Regions from separate parts of the Methylophilus sp. DW102 genome, predicted to be linked through region 1. Evidence: predicted binding sites of a transcription regulator. Region 1 holds the regulator's gene; the other holds the start of a gene.
The links. The regulator FliA, encoded in region 1, starts transcription of late flagellar genes. The targets are predictions, from matches to a motif close to CTAAAGTTNNCNNAAANNNTGCCGATANNA.
Positions count from the first base shown of each region.

Region 1 (10,211 bases):
TAAAGGTCAAGGCGGTGAATTGCTCAAGCGTATCAAGGGCATTCGCAAGAAATTTGCCCAGGAGATTGGTTTCCTGGCACCGACGGTCCATATCCGCGACAACCTGACGCTTAAACCGAACGCCTACCGCATCACCATGAAAGGCGTGGAAATGGCGACCGGGGAATCTAACTATCATCAAATGCTGGCGATTGATCCAGGTGCGGTGACCGGTGAGCTTGAAGGCACCCGCACTACAGATCCAGCCTTTGGCTTGCCGGCAGTGTGGATTGATCCCGAGCAGAAAGAATTCGCACAAAGTCTGGGCTATACCGTGGTAGATCCAGGCACCGTGATTGCCACTCATTTAAACCACATCATTTCACTCAATGCCGGTGAGCTGTTGGGCCGCCAGGAAGTCCAGCAACTGCTGGATCACATGAGCAAAGAATCTAGCAAGCTGATTGAGGAAATTGTGCCCAAGATCATCAGCTTGTCCACCTTGCAAAAGGTCTTGCAAAACCTGCTCAATGAGGGCGTGCATATCCGTGACATGCGCACGATTCTGGAAACGCTGGCAGACCATGCCCAGTATTCGCAAGATGCCAATGACCTGACCGCCATGGTCCGCATCAAGCTGGGGCGTGCAATTGTGCAGGACCTGTTCCCCTACAGCAACGAGATCACCGCCATGACCTTAGATGGTCAATTGGAAAAACTGTTGTTGCAAGCATTACAAAACAACCAGTCTAGCCAGGGCGTGATCGAGCCTGGCATTGCCGAAAGACTGTCACAAGAGACCGAAATGGCCGCCAGACAGCAAGAGCAGATGGGCTTGACACCAGTCCTGCTGGTGGCTGGCCCCCTCCGCCAGGCTTTATCCAGATTTTTAAGAAGGACCGTCCCGCACCTCAGAGTGTTATCCCACGATGAGTTGCCAGACAACAAATCGATTCGTGTCACCAGTTTAATCGGAGCGCAGTAATATGAACATCAGAAGATTTTTTGGCAAAAACGCACGTGAAGCCCTGGCTCAGGTCAAGCAGGCCCTGGGGGAAGATGCCATTATTGTTGCGAATCGCAGTGTCAACGGTGGGACCGAGATCATGGCCATGCTGGAGTCGGATGTCGATGCCAGTGCGAGCCAGCCAACTGCTGAGCAAGGCAGCGAGCAAACCCGCAGCCTGCTTGATTTTGTGAATGCCAAAGAGCAACCCCGGCAAGCAACCCCAGTACCGGCGCCGCGCGCCGTTCAGCCGCCGGCAGCAACGGTCTCTGAAGAGGCCAATGTCAACGAATCGGCCATCATGGACATGCTCAAGCAGCACAGTGAACAACAAGAGCATGCGTATCAGCTGGCAACACAAACGCTGGAAGAAAAAATGCAAGGCATGATGGTGGAAATGCGCCAGATGCGCAGCCACTTTGAAACCCAGATGAGTGCCATGACCTGGCAGCATCATTTACAACATAGCCCGGCCAAATCAAAAGTGCTGGGCACCCTGCTCGCTGCCAACTTCAGTGCGTCTCTTTCGCGCCAGATTGCCGAAAAAATGCCGCAACACATTGATGTGAATAAGGCGCCAATGTGGGCCAAAGAAGTGATCAGCCGCAATTTGCATACGCTGGACGACGAAGATGCTTTGCTGGACCGTGGTGGCATCTATGCCTTGGTCGGCCCGACCGGGGTAGGCAAAACCACCACCACAGCCAAACTGGCGGCCCGCTATGTAATGAAACATGGCACCCAGAACCTGGGCTTGATCACCACGGACAGCTACCGGATTGGCGGCTACGAGCAATTACGCATTTACGGCAAGATTCTGGGCGTGATGGTACATGCGGTCAAAGATGAAGAAGACTTAAAAATAGCCTTAAACGAACTCAAGAACAAACATATGATTCTGGTGGATACCGTAGGCGTCAGCCAGCGTGACCAGGCGGTGACTGAGCAACTTTCCATGCTGAGCCGTGCCGACAGCCCGATACAGAAACTGTTGTGCCTGAATGCGACCTCAACCGGCGATACCTTGACTGATGTGATGCGTAGCTATAAAAAACATGATATCGCTGGCTGTATCGTCACCAAACTCGACGAAGCGGCTGCGATTGGCAATGTACTGGACGTGTTGATTCGCGAACGTATGCGCCTGTTTTACACCACCAGCGGTCAGCGTGTGCCGGAGGATATCGAGGTTGCAGACAAGCAAGCCCTGGTCGAGCGCGTGTTGACACCGCACCAGGCCAGCCTGCCCTACCAGTATCTGGATGAAGAGTTACCGCTGGTGATCTCCAGCATGATGCAATCCGCCAGCCAGGAGCAGCCACATGTTTAATTACCGTGACCAGGCGGACGGCTTGCGCCGTATCATGGCCAAAACCTCTGCCCGCATTATCAGTGTGATTGGGGCCAATGGCCAGCCAGCCAGCCAGTGGATGCGTCAACTGGCGACCAGCATGCTGACGCCAGAACAGCGTTTGTTGCTGGTGCACGCGCACCGCCAACCCGCGATGACACATTCCCTGCAAGGCATCGCCGTGCAACGCCAGGCCATCCAGCGGGGCATTTTCAAACACCCGCAAGGCTATGACCTGACCTGTTTGGGCGAAAATGACCTGTTAACCTCGCCTTTATCTCACGATTTAAAAACGCAACTCAACGGTATAGTGGAGCAACTTGCGTACGATTACGACACTGTGATGATTGAAGCACAACTGGATAGCCAAGACTACAGCCTGCTGCTGCCGGTAATTGCCGCGCATGAGCTGGTGATCCAAATGGATAGAAGCGAAGCCGCCATTAAGTCGGCATATGCGACCATCAAGCACATCAGCCAGCAGCATGGGCAGATTCCGTTGGGTGTCGTCGTGACAGACGCTAACCATGATCAAGGCAATCAGTACTTTATGCGCCTGAACCAGGTGTGCAAACAATTTTTGGGCATCACGCTGGAGTTCATTGGGGCCATGCCTGCTGAAACCGCCAAGGCAGTCACTGCCAACCCTGGGCGCGCGACTGCAGAAGTGAGCAAACAGCTTTCCAGCACACTGGCGTTTAAAACCGTCGCCCATCGTCTAGAACAACAACGGATTTCCATGCCATCCATGGCTGTTGCCTAAAGTCAAAAAGGAAAAACATGTATACCGCTAAAGGCACGACTCAAAATACCGATCAGATGCTCAAAATGCATAGCGGCCTGGTCAAGAAAATGGCGTATCAAATGAAGGCCAAGCTGCCCTCCTGCGTCGAGCTGGATGACCTGGTGCAAGCGGGCATGATCGGGCTGATGGACGCGATACAGCGTTACGAAGATACGCATGGGGCACAATTTGAAACTTACGCCTCTCAGCGCGTACGCGGCGCCATGCTGGATGAATTGCGCGGTGCCGACTGGCTGCCGCGCGGTATCCGCAAAAACATGCGCGATATCGAGTTGGCTGTGCAGCAACTGGAACAAAAACTGGGTCGCCCGCCAACTGAATCCGAAATCGCCAAGCACATGAATTTTAGCCTGGAAGATTACTACGAGGTCTTGAGCGACTGCCAGGGTCACCAGCTGATTTATTACGAAGATTTTCAGGACGATGACGGTGGCGAGCACTTTCTGGATCGTTATGTGGACGATGATAGCAGCGACCCGGTGAAAGCCCTGCTCGAAAGCGACTTCCGTGAAGCCTTGATTGCCTCTATCGACAACTTGCCAGAGCGCGAAAAGATATTGATGGGCTTGTATTACGAGCAGGAGCTTAACCTCAAGGAGATTGGCGCCATCATGAATGTGTCCGAATCACGCGTTTGCCAGCTGCATAGCCAGGCGGTCGCCCGCTTGCGTGCCGCCATGCGTGAAAAAGCCTGGACCGGAGTTGCCTGATGGATTGGGGTAGCCTGGCCGGACTGCTGATTGCACTCGGCGGCCTGGTCCTGGGCCAAGTCATAGAAGGGGGCCACCTCAACTCCCTGATGCAACCTGCTGCCTTTGCCGTGGTTATTCTCGGCACGACTGGCGCCGTCTTGCTGCAAACCGAACTCAAAGTGTTTATCAAAGGCCTGCGCATGTTGAAGCTGGCCTTTGTCCACCCACAAGATGACCGTAAAAAATTCGCCGTTAAAATCAATCAATGGAGCCAGCAGGCGCGCAAAGAAAGCGTGCTGTCTCTGGAAAGCTACATCAAGCGTGAGCAGGATCCTTTCGTACGCAAGGGCTTGCAATTGCTGGTGGACGGCACCCCGCCTGACCGCATCCGCGAAGTCTGTGCCATTGATATGTATTACTACGAAATGCAACAGCGCGACGCTGTCAAAATCTGGTCAGCGGCAGGCGGCTATGCGCCCACCGTAGGCATTCTGGGTGCGGTGCTCGGCCTGATTCATGTCATGGAGAATCTGTCTGACCCAAGCAAGATCGGTAGCGGCATCGCAGTGGCCTTTGTTGCCACCATTTATGGTGTAGCGCTCGCCAACCTGGTGTTTTTACCCATCTCCAATAAACTCAAAGGCCATGTCCAGCATGAAATGTCCAGGCGCGAAATGCTGCTCAATGCCTGGGTCTCCATCGCACGGGGCGACAATCCAAAACTGGTCAGTGAGCGGCTGGAATCTTATCTGCATTTGAGACAATCGTGATGTACAGACGCCACAAGCTCGAAGATGAAGAGGAAAGCCACGAACGGTGGCTCATTTCTTATGCAGACTTCATTACCCTGCTGTTTGCTTTTTTCGTCGTCATGTATGCCACCTCCAACATTAACCTGAATAAATACCGCGCCCTCTCCAGCTCGGTCGTCAATGCGTTTCAGGGGCAACCGGGGGCTGTCGGCCAGCCGCAGAATATGCCACAGGGCTTACAAACGCCTGGTTTGCCAGTTCCTGGCGCACAGAATCAAAATGGGCAAGTTCCAAGTGCGGTGATGAAGCCTTTGCCGCTCAGCTATCTATATCAGGAAAAAAAACTGCGTGATCAGGAGAAAATTCGTGCCATGGCTCAGCAACTGGCCAACACTCTGGGGCAATGGATAGAGCAAAAACAGATCACGGTTTACCAGTCAGACTTGGGGGTGGAAATGGATATTTCCACCCATCTGCTGTTCCAGAACAACCAGGCGGCATATACACCCCAGGCCAGCCAGGTACTGCACATCATCAGCGCACAACTAAAAAATGAATACCGCACCCTCCAGGTTGAAGGGCATAGTGACAAGCACACCTTCAGTGGCATGGTTGACGCAGAAAGCAAGCGTTGGACATTGACGGCGACGCAGGCAGCACGCGTCGCGGCAACACTGGCCGCCGATGGCATCGCAGCCAAACGGCTTTCAGCCCTTGGCCTGGCAGAAACAAGGCCGGTCTCCAGCAGTGACAACAATCTGGCGCAATCGCTCAACAGCCGTATCACCCTGCGCATCCTCACCGCAGAGGCAGGTGAGCAACTCACCACCAATCTGGCGAACCGCCAGGAAGTCTCGCCAGCCGAGCCAGAAGCAACCGCAGAGATTCCAACGATGGCAACGCCAGCTACTTTGCCATCAGCAATGACAAACAAGCGCAACAGTCAGCCTTGACCTTGGCTGTGCGGCCGTAAAAGTTATTTTTTAAACCATCCCCTTTTAGGGCATCATTTCTAAACCAGCGCTTGTTGCAACCAATCATTAAATGCGTCTATTGGCATGGGTTTACCAAACAGGTAACCCTGGTAGCGGCGGCAACCATTGTTTAGCAACAGCTCCAGTTGTTCTGGGGTTTCAACCCCTTCGGCAATCACGCCGAGGTACATGCTCTGCGCCATTGCAATAATGGTACGCACAATGGTGCGGTCATGACTATCGGTCACAATATCATTTACAAATGAGCGGTCTATCTTGAGTTGATACAGTGGCAATTTTTTCAGATATTGCAACGAAGAATAGCCGGTGCCAAAGTCGTCTAGGGAGAACTGGATGCCTGACTGGCTGAGCTCTGTCATGATGCGTACCGCATCGTCCACATTTTCCAAAAGCAGGCTTTCGGTTAACTCCAGACGCAAGGCATTAGGGTTGATTTGATGCCGCTGTAAACAGGCTTTGACCATGGCGGTGAAATTGGCCTGACGGAACTGGCGCGCGCTGATATTCACCGACAAACTGAGTTCACGTGTTTTTTGTGCCCGTTGCCAAACGGCAATTTGTGCACATGCCTGGTCGAGCACCCACATGCCGATTTCAACAATCAGGCCACTGCTCTCGGCCACCGCGATAAATTGCAGCGGTGAAATGAGGCCTTGGGTGGGGTGTTGCCAACGCAGCAAGACTTCTGCACCAAACGGCCGGCCGGTGTGATCCACTTGCACCTGATAATAAACCCGCAACTGTTGCTGGACGATGGCTTCGCGCAGCTCGGCTTCGAGGCGCGCTTGCGTCGCAATCTCGGTCTGCATGCCAGGCTCATACAGACAGGCATGGTTGCGGCCAGTCTGCTTCGCTTTGTGCAAGGCGATGTCCGCGGCTTTCACATAGTCCGTTTCATCCATGTCTGTCCCGCTAAAGCTGCACAAACCCATGCTGGCGGTCACCGGTAGCTTGAGTCCTGCCACGTTAAAGGGCCGTTGCAGGGTTTTGTGCAATTTGCGCTGCAAGGCCCAGACCTGTTGTACCGCCTTGTCTTTTTGGGTGGACAGCCCGGAAAGCAGAATCAGAAACTCATCGCCGCCCATACAGGCAATAAAATGCGGTTGTGCCGCCTTTTGCAGGCGCTGCGCCACTTGCTGCAACAGCGTATTGCCTGCATTGTGGCCATGGGCTTCATTCACCCATTTGAAATGGTCGAGGTCGATATAAATGAGACCGCCATGTTGCTCTGCGGCGGATTGATGACGCAAGGCATGCAATACTTCATACATTTTTTTGCGGTTAGGCAAACCGCTCACCGGCTCAAGATAGGCCAGGGTTTGCATCGACTGCTGTGACAAATGGCGATCCACGACGATACTGACCAGTCTGGCCGCCTGCCCGATCAGGGATTGCTCAGCGGCTGTAGGTAGTTGTACCTGGCGCGAATACAAGGCAAACGCCCCGAGCACTTCCCCCGCAGCATTGAGAATAGGCTCTGCCCATCCGCCCTGCACTCCCGAAGCCTGTGCTGCCGTTCGGTGGTACTGCCAGTAAGGATGGGTCATGACATTTTCAACCATCACGCGCTGGCGCGTGGCAATCGCTGTGGCAAGAGAGCCATTACCGGCCTCCAGCTTGAGCTGTTGCAAGGTTTGCAGTAGCGGAGATGGCAAACTGGGCGCGATCACGGTTTGTACACGTTGCCCCAGATCCTGCGTCACTACGATGGCACAAAAGGTCTCGGGATGCAGCGCTTCGATCTCGCCAACAATCCAGGCCAGGATGTGTTCGGTGTCCTGTTCTTTAAGAATCAGCTCCAGCATAGAAAACTTGAAGCGATCATAGTCTCGCACTCGTTGTTTTTCTTGCTGGTAAAGCAAGGCAGCTTGATGCGTCTGACTCACATCCCGCACCAGCAGCAAACAACGTGGCTCGTTTTGCCCATGCAAAAAATAATGCACTCGACACTCTAGCCACTGCACTCCCAGCTGGTCGCAGGCAATCTGTATGCATTGTTGGGTGGTCTGATCAGTGGCGGGCGTTAACAGGGCTTTTATCAACGCATGACTTTCGGCGGGTAAGGCTTGCCAAAGGCCGTTGCTATTCAAGACTTGATGCGCTGGTGAAGTCGCAGCTGGCCCTTGCGCTAACACAGACAAACAATCACCGGCGGCATTGGTCTCAACCGCCAGGTAATACTGGGCCGGATCAAGCAAATTAGACCACTGTTCAAGAAGCACACACAGTGCAGGATTGGCCAATATTGAAGCACTTGGCTCAGAGATTACTGAAGACATCGCAAACTTTCACAACTGCAGTGCACAATCTCTGTCCCTCCAACGCAGGTAAATACGCTGGTCATGAGATGGCACACCCCCGAAGAATATTTTTAGAATAGCACTACCAATGGATGGCTGCGCATTATATTTACAATAATGTGTCCAAAAAGCAGTGCGATGTCAAGCACAGATACCTTAACACTTGTCTGGCTGCAAGCAAGTTCGCGGGTAGAAACAGTGCGCGACCATCCCCCTCCCCGGCCTCACTTTGGGGTAAATCCGGCGATTGGAGTTCGTCCCACGTAAGATGGCTTTGCATCATAAAAAATCAAAGAAAAATCGCCCAAATCTACTTTCTACTAAAGACAGGCAAACGCAAGAGCATGATCAAGCCAAACACCCCGCTGTAAATGATCGGTTCGGTCAGGTCTTTTTTGACCAGCCACCAGAAATGCAGCAAGGCCAAGACCGCAATCACATACACCAGTTGATGCAATGTTTTCCAGCGCTGTTTAAGGGCATGCATGGCTGCCTGGTTAGAAGTAGCCGCCAACGGCACAGTCAATAATAAAGCCAATGCCCCAACCAGCACATAGGGATGCTTGACGATATCTTTGACCATGTCTGACCAGTCGAACTGATAATCCAGCCAGACATAACTGGTCACATGCAAACTGGCATAGGCAAACATCCATAACCCTAACAGGCGCCGCACGGCGATCAACCAGCCTAGACGGGTGAGAGATTTAAGCGGTGTCACACTCAGTGACAGTAACAAAAATACCAGTGCCCACGTGCCGGTCGAACGCTCAATAAGTTCAACCGGATTCGCCCCCAGGTCATTGGTAACCCCCAGATAGACCAGGCGCAGTATCGGCAGTAATGCGCCTAGCCAAACCAGCATCTTTACCCCCTTGATGCGGTCTTTCACTGAAAGAGAAGGCCATGTGAATAAAGGACTCATATTAGAAATTTTTCTTCAAATCCATCCCGGCATACAAGCTGGCGACTTCTTCATAACCATTAAACAGCTTGGTTTTCACGCGCCCGGCAAACAGTCCTGCGCCGATACGCTTCTCTGAGGACTGCGTCCAGCGTGGATGATCGACTTGCGGGTTTACGTTGGCGTAAAACCCGTATTCACGCGGACTAGCCCGCATCCAGGTTGTCGTTGGCATCTGCTCTACAAAGCGAATGGTAGAAATGGCTTTGGCCCCTTTAAACCCATACTTCCATGGCACCACCAGACGCACTGGTGCGCCGTTCTGATTTGGCAAGACCTTGCCATACAGTCCCACCGCCAGAATCGTCAGTGGTTGCATGGCCTCATCCATACGCAACCCCTCCACATAAGGCCAGTCCAGTATTGGCATGCGCGCGCCAGGCATATGCCGGGGGTCGTTATACGACACAAATTCAATATACTTTGCATTGCCGGTCGGTTGCGCCCAGTCAATCAGCGCCTTGAGTGGCAACCCTATCCATGGGATGACCATAGACCAGCCCTCGACACAGCGCATACGATAAATCCGCTCTTCAAGCGGTGCCAGCTTCATCAGTTGCTCAATGCCTATGGTTTTCGCTTGCTTGACCGCACCTTCTATCTTGATGGTCCATGGCGTCGGCTTGAACAGCACCGCCTCGCGCGCCGGGTCTTCTTTGCCGGTGCCAAACTCATAATAATTATTGTAATTGGTCACGTCCTGCAAAGCGGTGAGCGTCTCCTCCTTGCCATAGGCGGTTTTTTGAAACTCCAGCGTTTGCGCTGCCTGTGCCGTGGTTGGCAACCACAAACTGGCAGCGGCGATACCAGCAGCCTTGATCAAGGTCCGGCGTTGTTCAAACAGCGCTTGCGGCGTGATTTCTGAGGGTAAGATTCCGCTGGGGTTGCTGCGGTGAGGGTCAAATTGCATGTTGTTTCCTGTGTGGTGACAATTGTATGTTTGTCGCGTATGACAGGAAAACCTTACAGGGGATTCCAAATAAAAATAAAACTTTAACTGCCAGGGACGTTTGACAGGGCTAAATGCGTCACTTGAGGCCCTTAACTGGGCCTCAAGCGCAAATCATCCAGTTTGATTGGGAATGCTTTATTTTGCCTGTGTCAACAAGGCGTCCAGTTCAGCATCTTTTAATTTGGCGGCAATGGTACGGGCTTGCTGCAGTAACTGTTGCGCAGCCGCATGATCCCCTTGTGCCTTTTTTGAAGCGGCCCATTGAATGGCGGTCTTGGCTTCATAAAATTCGCCGCCATTGTCATGCGCATAGTCCATCAAGCGCTGGTAGGTTTTGTCTGCCCCGACAAAGTCTTTTTTATCGGTAAACAATTGCCCCAAAGTCAGGCTGGCTTCAGCATATTGGTCAGGGGTG
Region 1 is NZ_AP029023.1:1,614,495-1,624,705, forward strand. It holds gene flhA (flagellar biosynthesis protein FlhA) at 1-964, shown strand, start outside; gene flhF (flagellar biosynthesis protein FlhF) at 966-2,315, shown strand; gene AACH41_RS07425 (hypothetical protein) at 2,308-3,099, shown strand; gene AACH41_RS07430 (RNA polymerase sigma factor FliA) at 3,117-3,851, shown strand; gene AACH41_RS07435 (flagellar motor protein) at 3,851-4,603, shown strand; gene AACH41_RS07440 (flagellar motor protein MotB) at 4,603-5,538, shown strand; gene AACH41_RS07445 (GGDEF domain-containing protein) at 5,598-7,859, opposite strand; gene AACH41_RS07450 (protein-methionine-sulfoxide reductase heme-binding subunit MsrQ) at 8,191-8,745, opposite strand; gene msrP (protein-methionine-sulfoxide reductase catalytic subunit MsrP) at 8,807-9,754, opposite strand; gene AACH41_RS07460 (tetratricopeptide repeat protein) at 9,932-10,211, opposite strand, start outside.

Region 2 (10,211 bases), 270 kb from region 1:
TGCAACGCGCGGTGTTTCAGGCTTTTGAACAATCGTAGACGGCGTGATGGAACAGCCATTCAGTAATTGGGAGAATGCCAGACAAAGTAATAAGCTCATGATCGTTCTATTCATCATTTGAATGCCCCTCAACCAGGGATTAAAGCTGCGCTAGTTTTTGCAGCATCTGATCCGAGGTCGTGATTGCTTTGCTATTAATTTCATAGGCGCGCTGCGTCTGAATCATGCTAACCAGTTCTTCCACCACATTGACGTTGGACGTTTCAACATAGCCAGAATTCAACAGCCCCGCGCCATTAGTGCCCGGTGTGTTCACACCAGGGTTACCAGAGGCCGTGGTTTCGACATACAGGTTTTCGCCTTTGCCCTGCAAGCCAGCCGGGTTAATAAATGTTGCCAGCTGGATCTGTCCAATCTGTGTAGTGGCGGTAGAACCTGGAGTAGTGATCGAGACCACGCCATCACGGCCTATGGTCAGGCTTTGCGCGTTGGCCGGAATACTGATTGCCGGTTGTACAGGATAGCCGCTAGCGGTGACCAGCTGGCCCTGGCTGTCAACCTGGAAAGAGCCGTCACGGGTATAAGCGGTGGTGCCATCTGGCAGCAAAATCTGGAAGAAGCCTTGGCCCTGGATCGCGACATCCTTGTCGTTACCTGTTTGCTGCAAGTTGCCTTGGGTGAAAATACGCTCAGTCGCGACCGGTTTGACCCCGGTACCCAACTGCAAGCCGCTGGGTGACTGACTTTGCTGAGAAGTCTGGGCGCCGACCTGGCGCAGGTTTTGGTATAACAGGTCTTCAAATACGGCACGCGATTTTTTAAAGCCACTGGTACTGACGTTGGCCAGGTTGTTTGAAATCACGTCCATCTGCATTTGCTGTGCATCCAGACCGGTTTTGGAAATCCATAATGAGCGTATCATCGTTCACTCCTTGGGCATTGAGCCATGTTCATAGTGTCATCTTAGTCCTGGCCTTAGCCATTCAAACCAAAGAGTTGATCAGCTTTTCCGGCGTTGTTTTGGGCGTTATCAAGCATTTTCATTTGCATCTCAAACTGGCGCGCCAAGCTGATCATGTTGACCATGGTATCGACGACATTCACGTTACTACTTTCCAATGCACCACCGACCACCGTGACATTGGCATCTGCCGGTGCCGGTTGTCCATTCGAAGTCACAAACAAGCCATCTGCAGCCCGTTTCAGACTGGATTCTGGCGGGTTTGCCAGTTTGATACGGCCGATAATATTGGTTGCACCGGGCGCCGTCAGATTGTTCACGCTGGAGACCGTGCCGTCCTTGGCAATCGTCACCGAGACATCCGGTGGAATGCTGATCGGACCACCATCGCCCATCACATTCAAGCCGGATTCGGTTTGCAACTGCCCATTCTGGTTAATCTTGAGTGAACCGTTACGCGTATAGCCCTCAGAGCCATCGGCGCGCTGGACGGCAATCCAGCCTTCGCCTTGCACGGCAATGTCCAGATCACGTCCGGTTTGCTGAATGCTGCCTGCGGCATAATTGGTACCCATGGTGGCGTCAACCACAAAGGCGCGGGTTGGCAGGCCATCTCCTAAAATGGGCACCGCCCGGAAGCTGTCTATCTGCGCTTTGAAGCCTGTTGTCGTTGCGTTGGCCAGGTTGTGTGCAGTGGTAGCCTGTTGCTCCAGGATATGTTTGGCGCCGGTCATGGCGGTATAAATCAGACGGTCCATTGCGACTCCTTCAATCAGTCAACATTCAGCGTTTAACGACTCAATTAACGCATGTTCACCAGTGTTTGCAGCACCTGGTCTTGCGTTTTGATGGTTTGTGAGTTGGCCTGGTAAACACGCTGCGCCATAATCATGTTCACCAGTTCTGCAGTCAGGTCGACGTTGGAGTCTTCCACTGCAGAAGATTGCAATACCCCCAGCGTGCTGCTGCCTGGTGCGCCAATCAAGGCTTCGCCTGAATCGAACGAGGATTGCCACTGATTGCCGCCCAGCGAGCGCAAGCCGTTAGGGTTGACAAAGTTGGCCAAAACCACACGGCCCAGCGCCTGTGATTGACCATTACTGTAACGTCCCACAATAATGCCGTCGCTACCGATGCTGAAGTTGGCAATCCGGCCAGAGGTGTAGCCGTCCTGGGCTAACTTGTTCACACTGAAGCCAGAGCCATATTGCGTACTGGCGGTGTAATCCAGTTTGAGGTTGACGGCAGCTGCACCGCTTGAAGGTGTAAAGCTGACATTCAGGGCTGTAGAGTTGGCAGTATCATACGCGCCAGAGGTCGTGAATTTAATCGTGCCCGTTGCTGTATATGGATCTGAAGCATTCGCTTTCGGTGGGACCACACTGCCGTCAGCAGTGGTATATGTTTGCCAGGTGTTTGCAGCGGTTTTGACAAAGTAATTCTGCACCGTATGGCTATTGCCCAAGGCATCATACACGGTAATCGAAGTCGAGTTGGTGTAGGTAGTGGCATCAGAAGGGTTAAATGGTTTAACCGATTGATCGATGACTGGACTATCCGAGTTCAGATTGAGCTTGCCGGTGACCTGGGTGGATGTTTTTGGGGGCAGGTCGCTGGTGTTAATTTGAATATCTACTGGCGAGGAGCCTTCCAGGTTGTCAGCACTGTTGCCTCTCAGGCGTTTGCCTTCACTATTCACAATATAACCATCTTTATCCATCTCAAACTGGCCGTTACGCGTGTAGGTGACGACACCGTTCTGGCTCATAATGAAAAAGCCATTGCCATTGATAGCTACATCCAGTGTATTGTTGGTATTGGTGATGTTGCCTTGAGTGAACTCTTGCGAGACCTTGGCCAGCTTGGTACCAATCCCGATTTGTGTGGCACCCCCGCCGTTCAATGAGGCGGCATACACATCAGAAAATTTGGAGGTTGATTGCTTAAAACCCACAGTGTTGGCGTTGGCGACGTTGTTGCCAATCACAGACAATTGTTGAGAGGTGGCATTTAAACCGCTAAGACCTTGTTGAAAACTCATGCTATTTCTCCTTGCGTAAGATTACATTCTGTGGGGCTTTAGAATACTTCCAGAACATCGGCCAGTGCCACGTCCTTGCCTGTACTCAAATTCAGTCTGGACGAGCCGTTCATTTGTGAAACACTTTGCACCTGGGCCAGGCTTAATGCGGTGCTGGTTGTTTTTGCATCCCCCAGTGTTGCGGTCGTTTCAAAGGTATAAGTGCCAGTCGGTGCCGGTTGGCCGCTCGCGTCTTTTCCATCCCAGGACAGGGCATTGATGCCGGTGGCCTGCTTGCCTAGCGTCAGTGTTTGAATGACGGTGCCTGCGCCATTTTTAATGGTGACGGTCAGGTTGTCGGCTCCGTTCGGGATGTTGACACCGAACAGTGCGCCTTTTTCGCCCAGCTCCATGGTATTGCCGGCAGACAATATATTGCGGCCTATCATGCTGGTCGCCTGGTAGGACTGGCCCATCTGCACGTTGTTGATGAGGCTGGTCATGGAGTCATTCAGTTTGTTGATCCCGGTTACCGTGTTCAGTTGCGCCATCTGGCTAGTCACCTGAGCATTGTCCATCGGGTTGAGCGGGTCCTGGTTTTTCATTTGCGTCACCAGAAGCTTCATGAACCTATCTTGGGCATCATCGGTACTGGTTGTACTTGATGAGCGATTGTTCACTGTATTGAGCAAGTCTTGAGGGACCTGATTGTTAGTATTCACCGTGGTCATATGAGATTCCTTTCTGCAGGTTATTGACCAATATTGAGTGTTTTAAGCAACATGGTCTTGGCCGCATTCATGGTTTCCACGTTGTTTTGATAAGCTCGGGAGGCAGAGATCATATTCACCATCTCTTCAGTAACGTTGACGTTAGGCATGGTGATATAGCCTTCACTGTTGGCCATCGGGTGTTTGGGGTCGTAGACCACTTTGCCGGGGCGGTTATCTTCAATCACGCCGTCAACCGCAACCGTGCTGGCGTTTTGATTCGCCGCATCTTGCACGGCCTTGAACACGACCTGTTTGGCCTGATAGGGTTTGCCGTCAGAGCTGACCACGCTGTCCGCGTTGGCCAGGTTGCTGGCTACGGTATTCAGACGCATGGATTGTGCGCTCATCGCAGAGCCGGAAATCTTGAATACATTAAACAAAGACATGTCAGTACTCCTTACTCAATTACTGGCCATTGATTGCGGTCAGCATTTTTTTGATCTGTCCGGTGATCATGGTTAAGCTTGCTTCATAACGGATGCCGTTATCGACATAGGCATTACGTTCTGCATCCATGTCTACCGTATTGCCGTCTACAGAGGCTTGCGTCACCGTACGGAACAATGGATCACCCGGGCCTGCGTAGCCTTGATTCGGCTGACCTTGCATGTGGCCCGAGTCGGTTTTTTGCAAACCACCTGTCGATGTACCCGTGCTACTGGCTGGATGCATGGCGGCCTGCATGGCGGCTTTAAAGTCGATATCGCGTGCCTTGTATTGCGGTGTATCCGCATTCGCGATATTGGATGCCAACAGCTCTTGACGTTCATTGCGTACACGCAATGCCGTCTGATGAAAATTCAGTGCGGCGTCTAATTTGTTGATCATCATTGATTCCTTTCACTTGCCTGAATCTCTGGCTTTAATCTTTGGTTAGCGATTGTTGTAGCCTCGTCGCCAAAACACCTTTATTCAAAAATATCCTAAAGGTTTGCCAGACACGGCCGTTAATCCTGATAACTCGTTACCTCTTATTGCTCGAGTCACTTTTACTAGCTATGCCTAGTGTACGCCGCACGTTTATGAACAATTTCTGAATTAAATGCGGTAAATCCCCTTTATTTGAGCATTTAGCGCCAGCGGTTGTGCGTAGAATGAATGCTCATGAAACCTCGTCTGCTTACAATTTTTTGTGCGATGCTGATTGCCCTGACCGGGTTCTTCAGTCATTTATTGCACGCAGCTGACCGTACGGCGACAACCGCCACGCTGGCCAATCAGCGTGTCGCTGAGCCGGCGGTCGCAGACATGCACAGCCGCGTGTATCAAACCGCTGTGCAATATGTGCAGAGCCAGACGCAAGGTTATCCAGGCAAAGTCAATGTCGACATTCAGCCACTAGACAGCCGTGTTCGTATTGCTGCCTGCGACATGATGGAAGGATTTACCGTACCAGGCTCACGGTTGTGGGGTAAAACACATATAGGTGTACGTTGCCTGCAAGCCGAGACCAAGTTGTGGACGCTGTATGTGCAGGCAGACGTGCAAGTGTGGGCTGAATATGCAGTGACGGCAGTGCCAGTCAGTCAGGGTGCACTACTTAGCCCGAACGATGTGGTGTTGCAATCAGGGGATTTAAGCAAGCTACCGGCTGGCATTATCACGGACTTGTCCATGCTCGAAGGCAAACAAGCCGCCTTGAATATGCCGCTGGGCACGGTGTTGCGCCCAGAGCTGCTCAAGTCCAGACCTGTGATCATGCAGGGTCAGACTGTACAGTTAAATAGCCGTGGCGAAGGATTTGTGGTCAGTGCCGATGGGACTGCACTGCAAACAGCCAATGCAGGGCAGGTGGTGGATGTCAAGGTCAGTAGCGGCCAGGTGATTAAAGGGGTTGCACTGTCGAGTGGAAAAGTCGATGTAAGATATTAGGCAGACTCACCACGACAAACATGAAAAAATACTTCTCGATCAGAATCTTGAGATAAAAACTATATTAACAACTAAAGTTCGCTTAAACTATGCCGATAGAACTGTTAATCAATGAGGGTTTAGTCACCCGACAAACTCAGACATCAAGGCAGAGGGATAGCATGAATATTTCAGATTCGATCAAGAAACTTGGGATTGGTGTAGATAAACCAGTATTAGATAAAGGTACCAGCAGCAAAAGTACCGAAAAAACAAGCACATCGGCAACGCCAGCCAGCAAAGACAATGTGACATTGTCCGCGGCATCGGTGCAGATGCAGTCCATTGAAGCGGGGATCACCTCGTCAGAGGTGTTTGATACTCACAAAGTGGACGAAATTAAAAGTGCTATTGCGCGTGGAGACTTTACTGTCGACACGGGTAAAGTGGCTGACGGCTTATTGCAAACCGTTAAGGACTTGATACATTCGAAAAAAGGATGATGTTTATGACAACTGCAAATCGCAACGCTATCCCTGAGATCAGTTTTGAAGCGGATGCCAATCTGGTTGAAGCGCTCATTGAAGATTTGCAGAATGAACAAAAAGCCTTGGTCAAAGCTGACCTGGACACCATAGAACGGATTATTGATCAGCGTGTAGAGTTACTACAGGCGCTGGGTGAAGCCGCAAAACAGCGTTACGCTGCCTTGTCGGCTGCTGGCTTCGAAGCCAATGAAAAAGGCATGGCTAAATGGCTGGAGTTAGGACATGGCAAAGTGATGGATACTGCATGGATGGAGTTCCAGAAAAAACTGGCGCAGGCAAAAGAGCTTAACCGCATCAACGGCATCCTGATCAACAAGCATTTTCAACGCAACCAGGAAAAGCTGGATGCGATTCAAGGCAAAGCAACCAATGCCACACAGTTCTATGGCAAAAATGGCCAAACTCACGGTGCCCACAGCTCTCGCACCAGTTTTGCGGTATAACTCGCATTAAAATCAAACGATCACAACCGTAAATGGCAATTCATCATTGCCATTATCAAGCTTGAGCGTTGCTTACTGGCTTTCCAGCCATTCCCAACGCTCCAGTTTCTGCAAGATTAACGCTTCAATTTCATCCAGTCTCTCTTGTCGTTGCTTGACCTGCTCAGGCGCTTGCTTGTAAATGTCCCCTTGTGCAAACTGTGCCTGGATATCAGCTTGCTCTTGCTCTAATTGTTCAATTTCTGCAGGCAGCGCTTCAAGCTCACGCTGCTCCTTAAAGCTCAACTTTTTTCGGGTTGAGGTGTTGGATGGGGCGCTCGTGCTGGCGGGGGAAGGGGCTGCAGGCACCGGTTTTTCGACTGGTTTATTTGCAGCTTCGCGCTGCTGGCTAAAGCGCAGCCAGTCATCATAACCACCGCTAAATTCGGTGAGTTTGCCCTGGCCTTCAAAAGCAATGACTTGTGTCACCGTATTTTCCAGGAATGCCCGGTCATGACTCACCAGAAACAGGGTGCCCGCATAATCTTGCAGCAGGTTTTCCAGCAGTTCCAGCGTATCGATATCCAGATCGTTGGTGGGTTCGTCTAGCACCAATACATTGGCCGGACGCGCAAATAATCGGGCTAGTAACAGACGATTGCGTTCACCGCCAGACAGAGATTTGACCGGGGAGCGTGCACGTTGCGGTGCAAACAGAAAATCCTCAAGATAACCAATGACATGGGTGCGTGTTTCACCGATTTGAACATACTCCGATCCCGGACTGATCGTGTCCATCAGCGTTGCTTCCGGGTTGAGCTGTTCGCGCATCTGGTCAAAGTAGGCCACCTGGATATTCGTTCCCAGTTGCACCTTGCCCGCGCTCGGCGCCAACTCGCCCAAGAGCAGCTTAAGCAGGGTAGATTTACCGACTCCGTTCGGGCCTAGCAGTCCGATGCGGTCCCCCCGCATGATGCGGGTACTAAAGCGATTAATCAGCACTTTGTCACCAAACGCCATGCGCACTTCTTGCAGTTCTGCAATCAGCTTGCCTGAGCGCTCGCCCGCATCCAGTTGCAAGTGCACCTGACCTTGACGATCACGGCGTGCAGCGCGGTCAAGCCGCAGTTGTTCCAGTCTTCTGACGCGACCTTCATTGCGCGTGCGCCTGGCTTCAACCCCTTTGCGGATCCAGACTTCTTCCTGCGCTAGAAACTTGTCAAATTTGGCCTGGTGTTGTGCTTCTACGGTCAGCAATTCAGCCTTTTTCAGTTGGTACTGGCTATAGTTGCCTGTAAATTCGGTTAAATGACCGCGGTCAAGTTCGACAATACGGGTAGACAGGCGGTCCAGAAAGCGACGATCATGCGTAATCAGCATCACGCTGCCTTGATAGCCCAAGAGCAGCTCCTCTAGCCAGACGATTGCTTCCAGATCCAGATGGTTCGTCGGTTCATCGAGCAACAAGACATCGGGGGCTTGCACTAATGCCTGTGCCAGGGCCACGCGTTTGCGCCAGCCACCTGACAAGGTGGCAATTGGGGTGTCTGCCTGTAGCCCGAGTTTGGACAACACTGACTCAATGCGGGATTGTAGCGCCCAGCCGTTTTCAGCTTCCAGGCTGTGCTGTAATACTTGCATGCGATCGAGCAAAGCTTCAGTCTCTTGCGCCTGCGACAACTGCAGTGACAGGTCGTGATATTCTTTAAGTTGTGTCACGACATTCCCCAAGCCTTGGGCGACGGCAGTAAACACATCATGTGCTGCATCCAGCTCTGGCTCTTGCGGTACGTAGGCAATCTTGCTGCCAGGGTCGCGCCAATATTCGCCATCATCCAGTTTGATCAGCCCGGCGACCACTTTAAGCATGCTGGATTTACCGGTACCGTTACGGCCAATGATGCCGACACACTCCTTGTTATCCAGCTGAAAGTTGACTTGGTCCAGCAATGGCACATGACCAAAGGCCAGGCTGGCCTGTTTGAGTGTGATTAAAGGCATATCAGTGTATCTGTTGTGAAGGCGAGGGGAGGGTCTCTAAGGGTGCCAGAGCGGCACGTAAAGAGACAGAGGGGGCGGGCCGGGTATCTGGCTGATACTCCTCGACCCAGCGCTGCAAGTCTTGCTTGATTTGAGACTCTGGCAAATGCGGTATGGTCGCCAACCACTCGAGCAACTGCGTCAGCCAAAGGCTATCTGCACTGCGCGCTTGGGCAATCCGTAGTTTTTCATGGCTCGTCGGCAAGGTGTTTTCATCATCTGCCAGCAACTCTTCATAAAGCTTTTCACCCGGACGCAGGCCGGTAAACTCAATGCGTATCTCTTGCTCTTGCAGACCGGATAGTTTAATCATGTCGCGTGCCAGATCAATGATTTTGACCGGTGTGCCCATATCCATTACAAAGACTTCACCGCCGTTGCCCATGGTCGCTGCCTGTAATACCAGTTGCGCGGCTTCCGGGATGGACATAAAGTAACGTGTGATCTCCGGGTGGGTAATCGTGATCGGACCGCCGTGCGCAATTTGCTCGCGAAATTTTGGAATCACGCTGCCACTGCTTCCCAGCACGTTGCCAAAACGCACCGTGATAAAACGGGTGTGATTTTGCTTGTTTTGCAAGCCCTGACAAATGAGTTCGGCCAGACGCTTGCTGGCACCCATGACATTGGTCGGATTCACTGCTTTATCAGTGGAGACCAGCACAAAGGTGGGCACATTAGCTGCCTGGCACGCCGCTGCAATCTGGTAGGTGCCGTAGGCATTGTTCTGCAAGGCCTCTACCACGTTAAAATGCTCCATCATAGGCACATGCTTATAGGCCCCGGCATGTAACACAACCTCCGGCTGATGATTTTGCAAGATGCGTTGCATCCTGGCCTGATTCTTCACATCCGCCACCAGATAGACCAGCTCTGTATTGGTGACGGACTGATTAAATTCTTGCTGCAAGGTATACAACGCATATTCCGAGATATCCAGACAGATTAATTGTGCCGGGTGAAAACTCAGTATTTGTCTGCACAGTTCAGAGCCAATGGAGCCCGCAGCCCCCGAGACCAGCACTACCTTGTTAGCCAACATCGTACTCAAGCCATGGGTATCCAGCTGCACCACATCACGCCCCAGCAAGTCCTCGACATCAATCTTGCGAATTTGCGAGAGACTGACCCGGCCACTGATCAGGTCAGACATGGCTGGCAGGGTCAAAACTTCCATCTCGGGAGATTTTCTGGCGGCTTCCACCGCCAATCTGCGTTTCTGGTGCCGGCTACTTGGCATCGCGATCATGCAATGCTGGCAGCCATAACGTGCGGCAATTGCTGGAATATCTTCCAGACCACCTTCTACCTTGGTGTGCATAATTTCGCGGCCCACCAGCTTGTTCGCAGGATCTATCATCGCCACCACACGCCATTCCGGATTCTTACTGAGCTCTTTGATCAGGTTAAAAGAGGCATCTTCAACCCCGATCACAATCACGGGCTTACCTTGCAGTGCAACCGCATTAAATAAGCGCCGCTCTTTCCAGGCACGGTATAAAAAACGGCTCCCGCCCATCGCCAAAATGAGCAACATAGGATTCAGCATTAGCACCGAACGCGGGATGATGATCGTTGGGTGGACCAGCAGGGCAT
Region 2 is NZ_AP029023.1:1,342,063-1,352,273, forward strand. It holds gene AACH41_RS06120 (flagellar basal body L-ring protein FlgH) at 1-99, opposite strand, end outside; gene flgG (flagellar basal-body rod protein FlgG) at 140-922, opposite strand; gene flgF (flagellar basal-body rod protein FlgF) at 976-1,719, opposite strand; gene flgE (flagellar hook protein FlgE) at 1,764-3,002, opposite strand; gene AACH41_RS06140 (flagellar hook assembly protein FlgD) at 3,041-3,712, opposite strand; gene flgC (flagellar basal body rod protein FlgC) at 3,733-4,140, opposite strand; gene flgB (flagellar basal body rod protein FlgB) at 4,160-4,582, opposite strand; gene flgA (flagellar basal body P-ring formation chaperone FlgA) at 4,859-5,626, shown strand; gene flgM (flagellar biosynthesis anti-sigma factor FlgM) at 5,788-6,108, shown strand; gene AACH41_RS06165 (flagellar protein FlgN) at 6,114-6,596, shown strand; gene AACH41_RS06170 (ATP-binding cassette domain-containing protein) at 6,669-8,576, opposite strand; gene AACH41_RS06175 (nucleoside-diphosphate sugar epimerase/dehydratase) at 8,578-10,211, opposite strand, start outside.
Region 2: a site for FliA is predicted at 5,698-5,727, ahead of flgM (flagellar biosynthesis anti-sigma factor FlgM). Genes of this name have one in related genera too.